DNA from 3 places in the Rummeliibacillus sp. TYF-LIM-RU47 genome. Region 2 is predicted to be linked to each of the others. Evidence: riboswitches for the same ligand, from Rfam matches in the RefSeq annotation. Region 2 holds a riboswitch; each other region holds the start of a gene.
What was found. A riboswitch is a leader RNA that binds a small molecule or an ion and turns the genes downstream of it on or off. The one in region 2 is predicted to bind S-adenosylmethionine.
Positions count from the first base shown of each region.

Region 1: another riboswitch for S-adenosylmethionine. It lies ahead of F0527_RS00205 (O-acetylhomoserine aminocarboxypropyltransferase/cysteine synthase family protein); the one in region 2 lies ahead of F0527_RS12250 (methionine ABC transporter ATP-binding protein).
Region 3: another riboswitch for S-adenosylmethionine. It lies ahead of metK (methionine adenosyltransferase); the one in region 2 lies ahead of F0527_RS12250 (methionine ABC transporter ATP-binding protein).

Region 1 is NZ_VVIR01000001.1:22,887-28,271, reverse strand. Features, by position in the region: gene F0527_RS00210 (homoserine dehydrogenase) at 10-996, opposite strand; gene F0527_RS00205 (O-acetylhomoserine aminocarboxypropyltransferase/cysteine synthase family protein) at 1,228-2,523, opposite strand; SAM riboswitch class I at 2,633-2,744, opposite strand; gene nfsA (oxygen-insensitive NADPH nitroreductase) at 2,921-3,652, shown strand; gene F0527_RS00195 (YrzE family protein) at 3,706-5,385, opposite strand, start outside.
Region 2 is NZ_VVIR01000002.1:185,864-191,248, reverse strand. Features, by position in the region: gene gltC (glutamate biosynthesis transcriptional regulator GltC) at 165-1,070, shown strand; gene F0527_RS12260 (MetQ/NlpA family ABC transporter substrate-binding protein) at 1,108-1,926, opposite strand; gene F0527_RS12255 (methionine ABC transporter permease) at 1,978-2,646, opposite strand; gene F0527_RS12250 (methionine ABC transporter ATP-binding protein) at 2,636-3,661, opposite strand; SAM riboswitch class I at 3,751-3,856, opposite strand; gene F0527_RS12245 (thioredoxin family protein) at 3,913-4,221, opposite strand; gene F0527_RS12240 (toprim domain-containing protein) at 4,236-4,577, opposite strand; gene gcvH (glycine cleavage system protein GcvH) at 4,666-5,049, opposite strand; gene F0527_RS12230 (arsenate reductase family protein) at 5,128-5,385, opposite strand, start outside.
Region 3 is NZ_VVIR01000001.1:1,528,665-1,534,049, reverse strand. Features, by position in the region: gene speE (polyamine aminopropyltransferase) at 1-456, opposite strand, end outside; gene speD (adenosylmethionine decarboxylase) at 456-896, opposite strand; gene F0527_RS07745 (aminotransferase class I/II-fold pyridoxal phosphate-dependent enzyme) at 897-2,393, opposite strand; gene metK (methionine adenosyltransferase) at 2,393-3,580, opposite strand; SAM riboswitch class I at 3,673-3,793, opposite strand; gene F0527_RS07735 (heavy metal translocating P-type ATPase) at 3,968-5,385, opposite strand, start outside.

The DNA.
Region 1 (5,385 bases), on a different contig from region 2:
TTAATTGAGTTAAATTGAAATAGCAGTTTTAGTCTTTGTTAGCATATCTCCATAATCTTCCACCATCACGCTCGCAGTCGGAAGCATTCCCGCTCCTGGCCCTACAAGTGTTACGGTGCCTAGCAGATCCGCCTCAATGGCAACAGCGTTGTTTACTTCCTCAATTGAATAGAGAGGGTGACTCTGATCTATGAGCTCAGGTCTAACTGTCGCATGCACCTCGCCTGTTTTATAATTTTTTTGGACTAGTGCAATATGTCGGTAGCGCATGCCTTTTTCAGTTGCTTCTTTTACTTGTTGGGATGTGATTTCATTAATACCTTGTACTTTTACATCCTTCCAATCTGGCTGCTCTTTAAATGCTAGTTCACTGAGGATCATTAGTTTTCGAAAAGCATCTTGGCCTGATATATCGTTATAAGGATCTGCTTCAGCGTAGCCTAATTTCTGTGCATCTTCTAAAGCTTCCTCAAATGCCATTCCTCTGGCACGCATTTGGGTCAATATGTAATTGGATGTTCCATTTAATATACCTTGAATGCGCTGGACCTCATTGACACGAAGCAGATTTTGCATCGTTTTTATAACAGGAACGCCGCCTGCAACTGTTGCATCAAAACCTACCTGCACTCCCTGTTTCGCTGCTTTTTCCTGAAGTGATTTACCATGCTTAGAAAACATCACTTTATTAGCGGTGATAACGTTGCATCCCTTTTCAATAAGGCGGTCAAGGTATTGATATGCAGGTTCCTCTCCTACAATTGCTTCGAAAACAACATCAAGATTCGGAATATCCAGGATTTCCTCTATTTGATTTGTCAGCAACTCTTTAGCAGCGTGAGGACGTGGCTTATTCGGATTGCTTACGAGGATTTTTGCTACTTCTAGGTCGACACCTAGCATCCGTTTCAATTGACTGCGCTTTTCTGTTAATATGCGATAGACCCCCTGGCCAACTGTACCGAAACCTAATATAGCAACCTTTACCTTTTTCAAAAAACCGCCTCCATTCTCTTAATCAATTAATCTACATACTGATGATTTTAGCTTACACAGAGTATGTTTACAAGATAATTCCTCCCATAAAAGACATATGTATTTACAGTGTGTTCATTCAATTCAAAATGAAAAGAGTGACAAGACAATCCATCACTCTTTTCTTTATTTATTTAAAAATCTTAGGAAATGCTGCTATTTCCCTGAGGCGAAGTGAAACTCATTAACAAATTATTTTGCTGCAACTTTTGGGCTTACCTTTGTGAATGCTTCTTCTAGTGCAGAGATGATATCATCGATTGCTTCTAACCCAATAGATAAGCGAATTAATTCCTCTGGCACGCCTGATTTTTTCAACTCTTCACTGTTTAATTGTTGATGAGTAGTAGAGGCTGGATGAATAATCAATGAGCGGGCATCTCCTACATTTGCCACGTGGCAGAACAATTCGACATTGTCGATAAATTCGCGTCCAGCATCTCTGCCCCCTTTAATTCCAAATGTAAGAACAGAGCCATAACCATTCTTTAGATATTTTTTGGCAAGAGGAGCGAATTCGCTATCAGAGAAGCCGTTGTATCCTACCCATTCCACCTGAGGATGCTGACGTAAGTATTCAGCTACCTTTCTAGCATTTTCATTATGATAAGGCACACGAAGATGCAGTGTTTCAAGACCCTGTAATAACTGGAAGGCAGCATCTGGGCTAAGCGTTGGCCCAAAGTCGCGCAGCAATTGTACGCGCAGGCGTGTAGTGAAAGCTGCATTACTCACATCAATGCCATATCGGATGCCATGATAGGATTCATCTCTTTCTGTATAGTCAGGGAATTTACCTCGTGTCCAATCAAACTTGCCTGCATCCACCACAACACCACCGATTGTCGTACCGTGCCCGCCAATCCACTTAGTCGCAGAGTGAATCACAATATCAGCACCATATTCGATAGGATTGCATCCAATCGGTGATGCAAATGTATTGTCGATGATTAGAGGGATTTCGTGTCGATGGGCAACATCCGCAATACTTTCGATATCTGCTACTGAAAGACTAGGATTACCAATCGTTTCAACATAAATCGCTTTTGTATTTTTTTGGATTGCACCTTCAAAATCTTCAAGCTTCCGTTCATCTACAAATGTAGTATTGATTCCGTATCGTGGCAAAGTATTGGCAAATAAATTGTACGTTCCTCCATATACACTCGCAGCTGAAACTATATGATCACCAGCACGCGCTATATTTAAAATAGAAAATGAAATGGCCGCCATGCCTGATGATAAAGCAACCGCTGCTGTTCCACCTTCAAGCAGGGCTACTCGTTTTTCAAAGACATCAACAGTAGGATTCATGATTCGAGAATAAATGTTACCTGGCTCTTCCAAGGCGAATAATTTCCTTGCATGCTCTGTATCATTAAACCTATAGGCTGTAGTTCGGTATACCGGCACTGCAATTGCACCAGTTGTAGGATCAGGCGTTTGGCCTCCACGTACTGCTAAAGTCTCTTTACGAAATTCTGTCATTCTAATTCCCCCTAATATAGTTTGAGATGGAAATCTGAGGCATGTGGCAAGGATTTTCCAAAAGAAAAACCCTTCTTCACATAAGAAGAGGGTCATTAGCATTTTCCTCCCCTTATCTGTCAGATCCGCAATAAAGAATCTGTAGGAATTAGCACCATGTAAGATAACTTACTGGTTGCCGGGCATCGCAGGGCCTTTCCCTCCGCCACTCTTGATAAAGGTAATTTATTCTGTTCCATCTTGTTGTTGTAAGTATAGGTATTGCATTTTAAAAAGTCAATACTATTTTTTGATATTTCTAAATATTACATACAAGCGGATTCGTTTCGCTAGTCATTTCCTACAATTTCTCCTATAGTTAATTAAAGAAATCCACAAAATAGGAGTTGTTCTACAGATGGTTAAAGATTTATTGCGTAGCCATTCATCTGTTCGAAAATATACAGGTGAAGAGATACCAAAAGAGGTTGTACGAGATTTAATTGAAACAGCACAAATGGCTGCTACCTCACATTTCATCCAAGCATACAGTGTCATCTGGGTAACTGATGCTGACAAAAAGAAAAAATTAGGCGAGCTCTCTAACAATGAGTTCCAATTCAAAACAGCAGGTGCTTCTTTCTTATTCTGCGTTGACTTCAAGCGTTTGGAGGCTGCCGGCAAAAAGCAAGGTGTAGAAATTGTGGCTGATTCTGCTGAAAACCTTCTTGCAGGCGTAGCCGACGTAGCGCTATTTGCACAAAACTTTGTTATTGCTGCTGAATCAGAAGGATACGGTATTTGTTATATTGGCGGTGCGCGTAATAACCCAGCTGAGATCAGCGAATTATTCAATCTGCCTGAACACGTTTTCCCTATGTTCGCCATGACAATCGGAAAACCGACGAAAAGAAATGAAACAAAACCAAGACTTCCACTGGATGCCGTGCTGCATGAAAATAGCTATGATGAAGAAAAATACGATACATTACTTGATGAATATGATGCGACATTAGAAGAATACTACCAACATCGTTCATCGAATCAAAAAATGTCGAATTGGACAAAACAAATGGCTGATTTCTTAGTTGAACAGCGTCGTCCATTTATCAAAGACTTTCTTGCAACCAAAGGATTTACTTGGAAATAGAAAAAAGCTCTATAAGGTTTTTGGCTTTCGTCTACCTTATAGAGCTTTTTTAATTATTTTTCTTCGATTCCCTCTATAACCATTTCTTTTACTGGTAAAAAGACTTCGCTTGAATTCACATATTTCAGCTTTACAGTGTCACCTTCTTTCAGATAGACGGCGAGAGGAGCCACTTCTGAACTCACAATATAATTTTCTTTATTATCTAGCAAGAAGGAAACAGTAGTGAAATCCCCATTCTTTTCTTTATAAACGCGGACTATTTTTCCTTGAGCTTCTTTTTCTTCTGCTTCAGATGTTCCTTTTAACGAACTGTTGCCAATTCGGGAGATAATTGTTTTATATTGCCTTAATGCTTCATTTGGAGTTGCTGCAGATACTGAAAGTTCAGGCCTTGCTGCAGACACAATCGAGTAATTTTGCAGGAAGCCATTGGAATCTAATACTGGTACAAGCCAGCTAGCTTCACCGTAAAAATTGTAGATAATCGGCATAGAAGCACGCCATTTTTTCTCAATGAATTTTTTCTCAATGATTTGAATAGCACCCTGTGAATCCATATAGGATTCTTCTTTATTGCCTGTATAGTACGTTGCATGACCTGTGCGAGCGTCTGTTAAAGAGTAGCCAAGCATAGAATCTACGCCTTTTTTCGGGCTTCTAAAATCAGTGAAATAATACATGGTTCCATTCTCATCAAAAACAGGGCTGACATTTGCTTCTGTCCCTTCATCTGATGGCAATTTCACATCTTTCTTGCCGACTAGACTATTCCAAAAGCCATGCACATATTTGCCGAAATATTCATTTTGTCGACTTACCGCTTCTGGAGAGATTGCTCCGTCAATAAAGGCAGGTATTTTATCTAATGTATACGTTTTAGAAGCGCCTGTTTTTACATCTACCATAACAATGCCCTTTGGATCAAAGCCATTACGCGCAGAAATGAATTTTCCATACGTTCTGATGTAATACGGCTTGCCGTCATCGTCTACTTCCAATTGTGGATCGCCATAAAAAATTTCTTTTGGATTAGCAAGTCTCATGTGGCGTTCGACATTATTGTTAAAATAGCCAGAAGCTGTGTAAACCATTTCAGATTTAACGAACTTTGGATTGTTAGATGAATCGGTTGCACTCATAATGAGATACCCTGGCGAAACCTTCCCCTTCATCCATTTAAAAAAGTCAGAAAACTCAACGGGTGCAATATAAACATATTCGCCCGCTACTTTTTGGATCTGCAATTCTCCTAATTCATAATAGCTAGGATTTGGCACTTGGCTAAAGGCCTTCTTCATCTTATTTCGTGCGAATTTTGGTGGAACACTTGCAGGCGTTTTTGTGTCATCAAACGCTTTCATTTCCACTTTGTGATCCATATCCGCCGACTCAAATTTTTGATTGGCGTTAAAAACAGGAGCAGCTAAAAGATAACCAAAATAAATTAAACTAGCAAAAGCGATTAAACCTTTTATTTTACGTTCCATTCCTGTGGATAATAAAAGACCAATGATAGCAAGAACTAAAATAACAGGCCATATTACAGACCAATTTTGATCTAATTTAGTTACATAGAAGACAATGCTCGAAATTAATGTTCCTACAATAAAAATAAATAAGCCAAATTTTAATTTAAACGATGTTTTATGATCGCCCTCTGGTGTCTTGCTTGCAAGCGGCGTTACCAAAACCATTGCGATCAAACCGATTAACGCTGACATCGTAAGAGT
Region 2 (5,385 bases):
CAAAGAATCTCCTCGCCCTATTCTACCCAGAATCCTCATTCACTATTAAGGCAATGCATTCTTTTTTTATTGGAAACTGGCTTTCCATTTTAAAAAACATCCAAAACATATATAATTCAATTAGAATTAATCGAAAAATTAGATAGAAAGGAGTGAGTGTCGGTTTGGAATTACGCCAATTACGATATTTTGTCGCAGTAGCAGAAAGAGAGCATATTTCGATTGCTGCTGAAAAACTGCAAGTGGCACAATCAGCAGTCAGCAGGCAAATCGCCAATTTAGAGGATGAACTAGGTGTTAAACTATTTGAACGCATTGGTCGAAATGTGAAGCTTACGCCTATAGGCAAAGTATTTTATGAACACACACTGGAATCATTGAAAGCCATCGACTTTGCACAAAAACAGATTGAAGAATACTTGAACCCTGAAGAAGGAACGATTAAAATCGGCTTTCCTACAAGCCTGGCTAGTTTTTTGCTGCCGACCATCATATCAGCCTTCAAGAAAGAACATCCGACGGTTTCCTTTCAATTACGCCAAGGGTCTTATCGCTATCTGATTCAGGCTGTAAAGGATCGTGAATTAAACTTAGCTTTCTTAGGGCCCGTTCCAGCAAACGAAGAATCGATTGATATGAAAATACTTTTTACTGAAAACATCGCCGCTTTGGTCCCTGAAAATCATCGTCTGGCAAATAAAAAGGAAATCCAATTGGCCGACCTTCACAAAGATCCTTTTGTTGTGTTTCCTAGAGATTACATACTACACCAGGTTGCTGTAGAAGCTTGCAAATCCGTCGGTTTTACACCACATATCACAACGATGGGTGAAGATTTAGATGCTTTAAAGGGCTTGGTTGCCGCAGGAATCGGCGTAAGCTTACTACCGGAAAGTGCATTTTACGATGCTACACCTCGTCGTACAGCTAAGTTGACGCTCACCAATCCGCCATTCACACGTAATGTTGGGGTTATCTATCCACGCAATCGTGACCTGGCTCCTTCTGAAAAAATCTTTTTAGACTTTGTATGCCAACTATTCTCACGACTATCGCAATTTAAATTATAAAAAAGGTGTATGCATTAAATGCTTACACCTTTTTGTTTTATTTAGAAACCGGTACAACTGACCCTTTCCATTCTTTCGTAATGAAGTCTTGGATTTCTTTTGAATGAAGGGCATCTACTAGTTTTTTCACTGCTTTGTTGTCTTTATTTTTCTTCTTCACTGCTACTACGTTTACATATGGTGAATCAGAGCTTTCAATAGCAATAGCATCTTTTGTTGGGACTAAACCAGCATCAATGGCGAAATTAGAGTTGATGACAACTGCATCGCCTTCCCCGTTTTTGTACATTTGCACTAGCATTTCAGGTGCAGTGCCGCCATCGATTTTTAAGTGTTTCGGATTTTCATCAATATCTTTAATGACTGCTTTAGTAGGATCTACACCTTTTTTAAGCGTAATCAACTTGTTTGCTTGAAGCAATTGAAGTGTACGACCTTGGTCAGTCACAGAGTTGGAGATTAGAATAGTCGCTCCATCTGGCAACTTATCAAGTGATTTATATTTTTGTGAATAGACGCCGATTGGTTCGATGTGAATCTTGCCGGCAATCGCAAAATCATAGTTATTGTCTTTCATTTGTTCTTCAAGATACGGAATGTGCTGGAAGTAGTTGGCATCCAGATCGTCCGAATTTAAATCTTTGTTCGGTAAAACATAATCTTGATATTTTTCAATCTTCAAATCAATGCCTTCTTTTTTAAGAATAGGCTTCGCTTTTTCCAAAATGATAGCATGTGGTGTATTAGATGCACCCACTACCAATTCTTTGTCTGATCCTGCTTTGTCTTTGTTTCCGCATGCTGCTAGGCTAAGTGCCAACGATGCGGTAAGAATTCCTGCTACAAGTTTCTTCATTTTTCATAACTCCCTTTCGTTTTATGTGAACGTCTGAACGGTTCAACCAAATTATCGTTTATCAAGCCTTGCTGTAATAAAGTCACCCACTATTTGGATAACAAACACGATGACTAATATAAACACAGTGGCAACGAATACGACGTCGGTACGGCTACGTTGGAATCCATCTAAAAAGGCTAAGTCGCCTAGGCCTCCTGCTCCAATGATGCCCGCCATTGCTGTATAGCCGACTAATGCTACAGCTGTCACTGTAATGCCAGAGATTAAAGCTGGCCATGATTCTGGGATTAAGACTTTCCAAATCAATGTGCTTGTTTTAGCGCCCATAGATCTGACTGCCTCGATCACCCCTTTATCAATCTCCCGGAAAGAAATCAATACTAGTCTCGCGTAGAAAGGTGCAGCGCCGATAATTAATGCCGGCAATGCTGCGTTCGCTCCTCGAATCGTTCCCAATAGCATGTTAGTAAATGGGATAAGGAGGATGACCAGGATAATAAATGGAATAGAGCGGAAAATATTCACGACTGATCCTGTCAGCCAATTGACTAGCTTATTTGCCCATAATTGATTGGGACTGCTCAAAAATAGGATAATTCCTAATAAAAGTCCAATGACAAAGGTGAACACAGTTGAGACTACTGTCATATAAATAGTTTCCTGTGTTGCTTCCCACATTGCTAGCCAATCCACATTTGGAAATAACTTAGTTAGCATGTTGGATCACCTCCGATTTAACGTCTTCCCCATCTAAGTATTGAATGGCTTTATTTATATTTTCTTCATTGCCTGCAATGCGAACGATCAGTGTGCCATATGGACCGCTTTTGGTAGCGGAAATATTTCCGTGCACAATATTTACATCCACATCGAATGTGCGAATCAGATGTGAAATCACTGGCTGCTCAGCTTTCTTGCCGACAAATGTCAGCTGAATTAATTGGCTGTTTGGATCATCCAGCATTTGTGAAATCGATTCTTTATGTTCTGCCGACTCTGTTACCTGAGAAACGAATTTTTTTGTGATGTCTGCTTTTGGCGATTGGAACACTTCTAGAACATTACCTTGCTCTACGATTTGTCCAGCCTCCATCACGGCCACTCGATGACAGATTTTGCGGATAACATGCATTTCGTGTGTGATAAGCACAACTGTAATGCCCAGCTTTTCATTAATGTCTAAAAGCAAATCTAGGATCGCATCTGTTGTTTCCGGATCAAGCGCTGAGGTTGCTTCGTCACAAAGCAACACTTCTGGATTATTGGCTAATGCCCTTGCAATGCCTACGCGCTGTTTTTGCCCACCTGACAATTGGGATGGATAAGCTTTCTCTCTTCCCTTTAAGCCAACCATTTCAACTAATTCGCTTACTCGCTTTTGGCGTGCCTCTTTTCCAACGCCCGCTATTTCAAGAGGGAAGGCGATATTTTCTTCCACAGTCCGCGACCATAGCAGGTTGAAATGCTGGAATATCATGCTGATCTTCTGTCTTGCCTGTCTCAGCTCTTTTCCTTTAATGGTGGATATATCGTACCCGCTCACTTGTACGGTGCCTGAAGTCGGTTTTTCCAACCCGTTTAACAAACGAATCATTGTACTCTTACCAGCACCGCTGTAACCGATAATTCCAAATATTTCACCTTTTCCGATCGTCAAATTGGCATCTTGGACAGCTGTAAGGGATCCACTTGCTGTTTTATATTTTTTTAGTACATTCTTTAAGAGAATCATAGCCAAACCCCTTTCATCAAAAAAAATAAGGCCTTTCTGTTAAAGATAAACAGAAAGGCCTTACGTATTGTATTTATACGAAAACCGTTCTCTCATCTTCCAAAGTTTACACTTTGTGTGAATTGGCACCATATCACAAACTGTGACGGTTGCCGGGCTTCATAGGGCACTTCCCTCCACCTCTCTTAATAAGAGCAACGCAATATTTAATTAGGTTATGCTAGTTACTTTAACATGCTGAATTTTGTTCGTCAATCCTTTTTTTGAAACTTTTCAAACAAATATGACACAGACTGAAAAGCGTATATTTTGTCATGCACTTCGCCAGCTTCAGCGATTAACAGGCAAGGAACACTTTCCACCTGATATTCATATGCCAGTTCTTCAGCATAATTCAAATTGATTTTGCCCATTGGGATTTGTGGGAATGTCTGCTGGATGACCTCCATCATTTTAGAGGCAACCATGCATGTACCACACATGGGCGTATAGAGATAAAAAGCGCACAATTGGCCGCTTTTTTTCGTGTTTTCCCATTCTTCAATTGACCATTCTTGCATCGATTGGATCATCCCTATTCTATAAAATAAGCAGGGTCAATTTCGAAATCTGCTGCTAACAAGACCCTTGCCAAATATTTTCTTGGAGTCGTTTCTACCTGTCTATATAAGGAGAGTGTACGCAAATGATATGCCTCTGGATACTCTTTTTTCATCAGTGCCCGCAAGCGGTCGCCTGAGTAATCTTCATCGAATAATGTGTATAAATCATATTGTTCGTAAGGGGTTAGCAACTCTTCTAGCTTGCTTGCGCTAATCGTTCCATTGGTGCATATAATTGGAATGCTTTCTGTCAATAGAGGTGCTATTTGAAGCTTATCCTGCCTTCCCTCTACTATAAGCACTTTATCAGGCAATGCCCGCACCTCCTCATTGGATAGTCAGACGATATTCTCAGTTGATATAAAAAGCGCCAACACAGAATAGTGAGGCGCTTGAATAAGATTATTCTTCGATTAATTCGCCGTATTGTTCAGCAGATAATAGCGCATCGATTTGAGATGAATCTGAAGGTTCTACAACAACCATCCATGCTTTTTCATATGGTGATTCGTTAACGAATTCAGGGCTGTCTTCTAACTCTCCATTGATTTCAACTACTTTACCTGAGATTGGCGCGTATAATTCTGAAACTGTTTTAACAGATTCAACACTACCAAATGGTTCGTCTGCTACGATTTCGTCGCCTACTTCTGGAAGTTCTACGAATACGATATCGCCAAGTTCAGATTGTGCGAACTCTGTAATGCCGATGCGTACTTTACCGTCTTCTGTTTTCACCCATTCATGCTCTTCTGAATAACGCAAACTTGCTGGAATATTACTCATTTCTACCCCTCCAAATATGTATTTATATTCATATTAATTTTGACATAATCCTTATCTAAAAACAAGCAATTCTATAAGCTACTTCCATGTATTTTCAAAATCTTCTTCTTTAAAACCTAAGGTGATTTTTTGACCATCTGTAACGATAGGTCTCTTTAGAAGCATACCGTCTGACGCAAGCAATGCAAGCTGGTCTTCCTCGCTCATATCCTTTAGACGATCTTTCAGCTCAAGTTCACGATATTTCTTCCCAGAGGTGTTAAAGAACTTTTTCAGCGGCAAGCCACTAAGCTTCCAAAACGATTTAATTTCTTCCGCAGAAGGCGTACTTTCAAC
Region 3 (5,385 bases), on a different contig from region 2:
CAAGTCAAATGATGCATCAGCAGCTTCTTTTACATAAGCTAGGCCGTCTTCAAATTTTAGAGACATGCGCGGATCTTCTTCTACCCCTTCAGCAGTGACAGGTAAATATTCTTGGCACAAGCGAAACACCCGCTCATCTATTTCCACCATAACTACTTTTTCGACTGTAGGATAACGCAATACTTCACGCGCTGTACCGCCATCCCCTCCCCCAATGATCAAAACCTTCTTGATATTTGGGTTTGTAGCAAAAGCAGGATGGACAATCATATCGTGGTAGATGAATTGGTCTTTTTCATTTACCATCATTAGTCCATCAAGTGTGAAAAATGTACCAAACTCTTTACCTTTATAGAAATCGATTTTTTGAAAGGGCGATTGCTCACTATGCAAATGCTCATCATAGGAAATTGAAAACTTACAGTCCTCGCTCCATTGTTCTGTATACCAATTCATTATTTTGCACCTTCTAATTCATATTCTTCTGGTTTCACTTGAATTTTGCCTAATTCACGATTAGCAAATTGGCGAATTTTTTCAACGGTTCCTCGAGGAAAATCAAAGGATTCCACTTTTTTTGCTTTAAGCTTTTCAGCTAAGTAATCTCCGGCTTTCCATGGGCTAACTGACTCCCCGCAAGTATAAACATCTACCGATGCAAAACCATACTCAGGCCATGTATGGATGGTTAAATGAGATTCAGATATAATCACAGCTCCCGAAACTCCATACGGATTGAAATGATGAAAAACAGATTCAACTATCGTTGCACCAGAATAGTCTGCTGCTTCACACATATATTGTTCAATTAATGCGTTATTCTCTATTATTTCACTTGGACACCCGTATAACTCAATTAATACATGTCTTCCTAAAGTATTTAATTCTAAACCCATTTACTTTTTCTCCTTTACGACCGTAATATGATTTTTTCTAGGTGAATCTGATAAAATATTACCAAAATTCTGGATATAATAATGATACTGTTCGATAACTTCTTTTGAAACGTATTCTCCAGGTATAACAAGAGGTATTCCTGGTGGGTATATCATGAGAGAATCAGCACTTATTCTTCCTATTGCTTCGTGAATGGGTATTTCTTCATGTTCTGCATAGTAAGCCTCTCTCGGTGTTAAAAGTAAAGTGTTTGCACTAAAAGGCGTAACGTGCGGGTATCGGATACTTTTCCCTTTGCCGTATTTGCGCTCAATATCAATTAAAGCAGTCACTAGCTTTTCTAAAGATTCTTTTGTATCAGCTGGAGTGATTACAGCCATAACAACATAACCTTCTGCTAATTCCATTTGAATATTATATTTTTCTTTTAGAAGCGTGTACACTTCAAAACCTGATAATCCGCTTTCATTCACTCTGATGACAAGCTTTGTATAATCATGCAATTGACTAAATCTATGTTTTACATAGCTATTCTTTAATACTTCAAAGGAAGTATGTTCTTCTATTTCAATGATTGTTTGTTCAATGATTTCTTTTAAAGAATGATAACGAATAGCACCATATAATGCTAATTCGTGCCTAGCAACATCCAAGGAACTCATTAGAAGATAGCTAGCACTTGTCGATTGGAGCATATTCAATGATTTTTGAATTTGTTCTCTCGAAATTCGATCGCTGTTTAAAAGCAAGATAGAACTTTGCGTAAGCGAACCACCAGTTTTATGCATACTCATTGTGACCAAGTCTGCTCCTGCTTGGATGGGGTCGGGCAAAGAGTCAACAAATGATAAATGCGTTCCATGGGCGCTATCCACAATCACTGCTATATTTTGCTTATGTGCAAGTGTGCAAATTTTCTCCAAATCATTCATCGTCCCAAAATAAGTTGGATACGTAACGAGCAGAGCTTTTGCGTTTGGATGTAATGTTAATGCCTTTTCAATCGTTCTTACAGAGACACCATGGGAAATTCCAAAGTGTTGATCCACTTCAGGTTCTAAAAATACTGGACAGGCGCCGCTCAAAATTATGCCATTCATTACTGATTTATGACAGTTTCTTGGAACCAGTATATGATCCCCTGGCTTACACGCCGATAGAATCATAGCTAAGATACCAATCGATGTTCCATTGACTAAAAAATACGCCGCTTTTGCCCTAAAAGCTTCTGCTGCTAACTGTTGTGCCTCTTGAATGACTGATGACGGATGGCTTAATAAATCCAATTCTTTCATCGAATTGACATCCATTTTCATCGTAAAGTCACTAAAGACATCGTTTAATGGGCTTTTTAAAGCTCCCATTTTATGCCCCGGCACATCAAAAGGGGTGGTATTTTTCTTTGCATAGTTAACAAGCGCTTCAAACAACGGCATCCGTTCTTGGGAACAAATATCATATTTTTCGTTAAGGATTTCTTGCAGCACTTGTGCCATTAACGAGTTGCTCCTGCTAAATCGCCTGCAACGGCTTCCCTTAAAGCACTTACTTTATCAAGCTGTTCCCATGGCAAATTTAAATCATGTCGCCCAAAGTGTCCATATGCTGCTACCTGTTTGAACTGAGGATTCCGAAGATTAAGCATATTGATAATTCCTCCAGGTGTTAAATCGAATGTCTTGCGAATAGCTTGCAGTAGTTGATCTTTGTCTACGGTTTCTGTTCCGAAGGTATCAATTGCGATACTTATTGGCTCACTAACCCCTATTGCATAAGAAAGTTGGATTTCACAACGTTTGGCAAATTTAGCAGCTACAATATTTTTAGCAACATAACGAGCTGCATAAGCTGCTGAGCGGTCTACTTTTGTACAATCTTTCCCTGAAAATGCGCCGCCTCCGTGTTTTGCTGCTCCTCCATAAGTATCCACGATAATCTTACGGCCGGTAAGACCTGCATCGCCATGTGGTCCTCCAATAACGAAACGCCCTGTTGGATTGATTAATGTATTTACATCTTCATTCATTCCAAATGTGCGAATTGTTTCTTGTACAATCTGTTCGTTTATATAATTCTTGAATTCAGCCATATTTACATCTTCATCATGCTGAATAGAGAGTAATATTGTTTCTATTCTTGGTTTAGTCGGATTTGTATAGTCGATCGTCACTTGAGATTTCATATCTGGGCGTGCCCATTTAAAGTCTCCAATTTTTCTTAAGAAAGAAGCTTTTTTCATCAAGGTATGAGCGATTTCAATTGCAAGCGGCATATATGTTTCTGTTTCATCCGTTGCATAGCCAAACATTATCCCTTGATCTCCTGCTCCAATCTCCTTTAGATCACTTGAAGAATCGACACCCATTGCAATATCTGGTGATTGTGTATGAACAAGTACTTGAATATTGCAAGTATGTCCGTCAATACCGAATTGTGCATCACTGTAACCAATCTCAAGTAGTGTGTCACGAGCAATTCTTTCAATATCTAATATGGCAGAAGTTGTGATTTCTCCCCCGATAATAACCATATTTGTTGTAGTAAATACTTCACATGCAACTCTTGAAAATGGATCTTGAGCTAAAGCTGCATCTAATACAGCATCCGAGATTTGGTCTGCGATTTTATCGGGATGTCCTTCTGACACAGATTCCGAAGTAAATAAAATTTTTTCAGTCAATATAATCCTCTCCTACTAAAAAATGTAAATATTAGCATACAAAAAAGCTCTCCAACCATTAGAAGGAAAGCTTCGATTAATATCAACTGCTTATCCTCTTATCGTTCACAAAACTTTGTACATTTTGTGCTCAGGTTGAGCCCCATGAACTGATAAATATCAGTTTGGTTTGCCACCGTATCTTAGACCCCTCGTCTCAACGGTTTTTAATAAGAGCAACTTTATTTTGCTAAGGCTTATAGTAATTGAATTCTTTTTGACTGTCAATCTATTTTTAAAACTTTTTTATTTTGTTGAATTAAAAATCTACTAAAAAAGCCCTCAATAATGATAAATAAAACCCCAAAACTCTTTTAACACTTAGAGTTTTGGGGTTCTCACGATAGAAAATTAGCGGTTCGGTACTCGAAGGACACGCATGGCATTTAACACAGCTAGCAATGTAACCCCAACGTCAGAGAATACTGCTTCCCACATAGTGGCAATGCCAAAGGCACCTAATAGCAGGAATATACCTTTCACACCTAATGCAAAGAGAATATTTTGCCACACAATCACTCGTGTCCGTTTTGCAATACCTATAGCTGCTGGTATCTTAGAAGGTTCATCGGTCATTATAACGATATCTGCTGCTTCAATCGCTGCATCTGATCCTAATCCTCCCATTGCCATTCCGACATCAGCACGAGCTAATACAGGTGTATCATTGATACCATCCCCAACAAAAATTAACTTTTCTTTAGAATTTTTCTGGGCATCAATTTTTTCGATTTCTTCTACTTTGTGTTGCGGCAATAATTCAGCATGCACCTCATCAAGCCCAAGTTTCTCGCCCACAGATTTCGCTACAGATGCTGCATCACCAGTCAGCATGATGGTCTTTTTTATGCCTAGTTCTTTTAAAGAACGAACTGCTTGAACAGAATCTTCTTTTAGTTCATCTGCTATAACAATATACCCAGCATAATTACGATTTAGGGCAATATGAACAATCGTTCCAATCTCACTAGGTTCCTTGAATGCTATGTTTTCTTTGTTCATTAGTTTTGCATTTCCAGCTAAAATTTCTTTCCCATCAACTGTTACTGCAGTACCGTGGCCTGAAATTTCATTGTACTCTTGTATATTGTCAACGCTTAATTCTTTCCCATATGCATTTCGTATTGACTGTGCGATCGGGTGATTGGAATGAGTTTCAGCAAAAGCAGCATATTCCAATAGGTCTTCTTTCGAAATATTACCAGATGGGCAAATGGTCGTGACTTCAAATACGCCTTTGGTTAAGGTACCCGTCTTGTCGAACACAACATACTTCACATTATTTAGAGCTTCTAAATAGTTGCTTCCTTTGACCAAGATACCCATCTTAGATGCTGCTCCTATTCCCCCAAAGAATCCTAATGGAATAGAAACCACCAACGCACAAGGACAAGAGATAACTAAGAATACCAGCGCCCGATAAATCCAATCCGAAAAAGTTGCGCCATTTAACAATAGCGGTGGTATGAAAGCTAATGCAGCAGCTACAATAACAACAACCGGTGTGTAATAACGAGCAAATTTCGTAATAAAATTTTCGGTTGGTGCTTTTCGACTGCTAGCATTTTGTACGAGATCTAGTATTTTAGAAACTGTCGACTCGCCAAATACCTTAGTTACCTCTACACTCAATAACCCACTTTTATTGATAAACCCACTTAGTACATCAGAACCAGACTGCACTTCTCTGGGAACTGATTCACCTGTTAGCGCGGATGTGTCTACCATGGAGTTTCCTTCTAAGACCTTTCCATCTAATGGAACCTTTT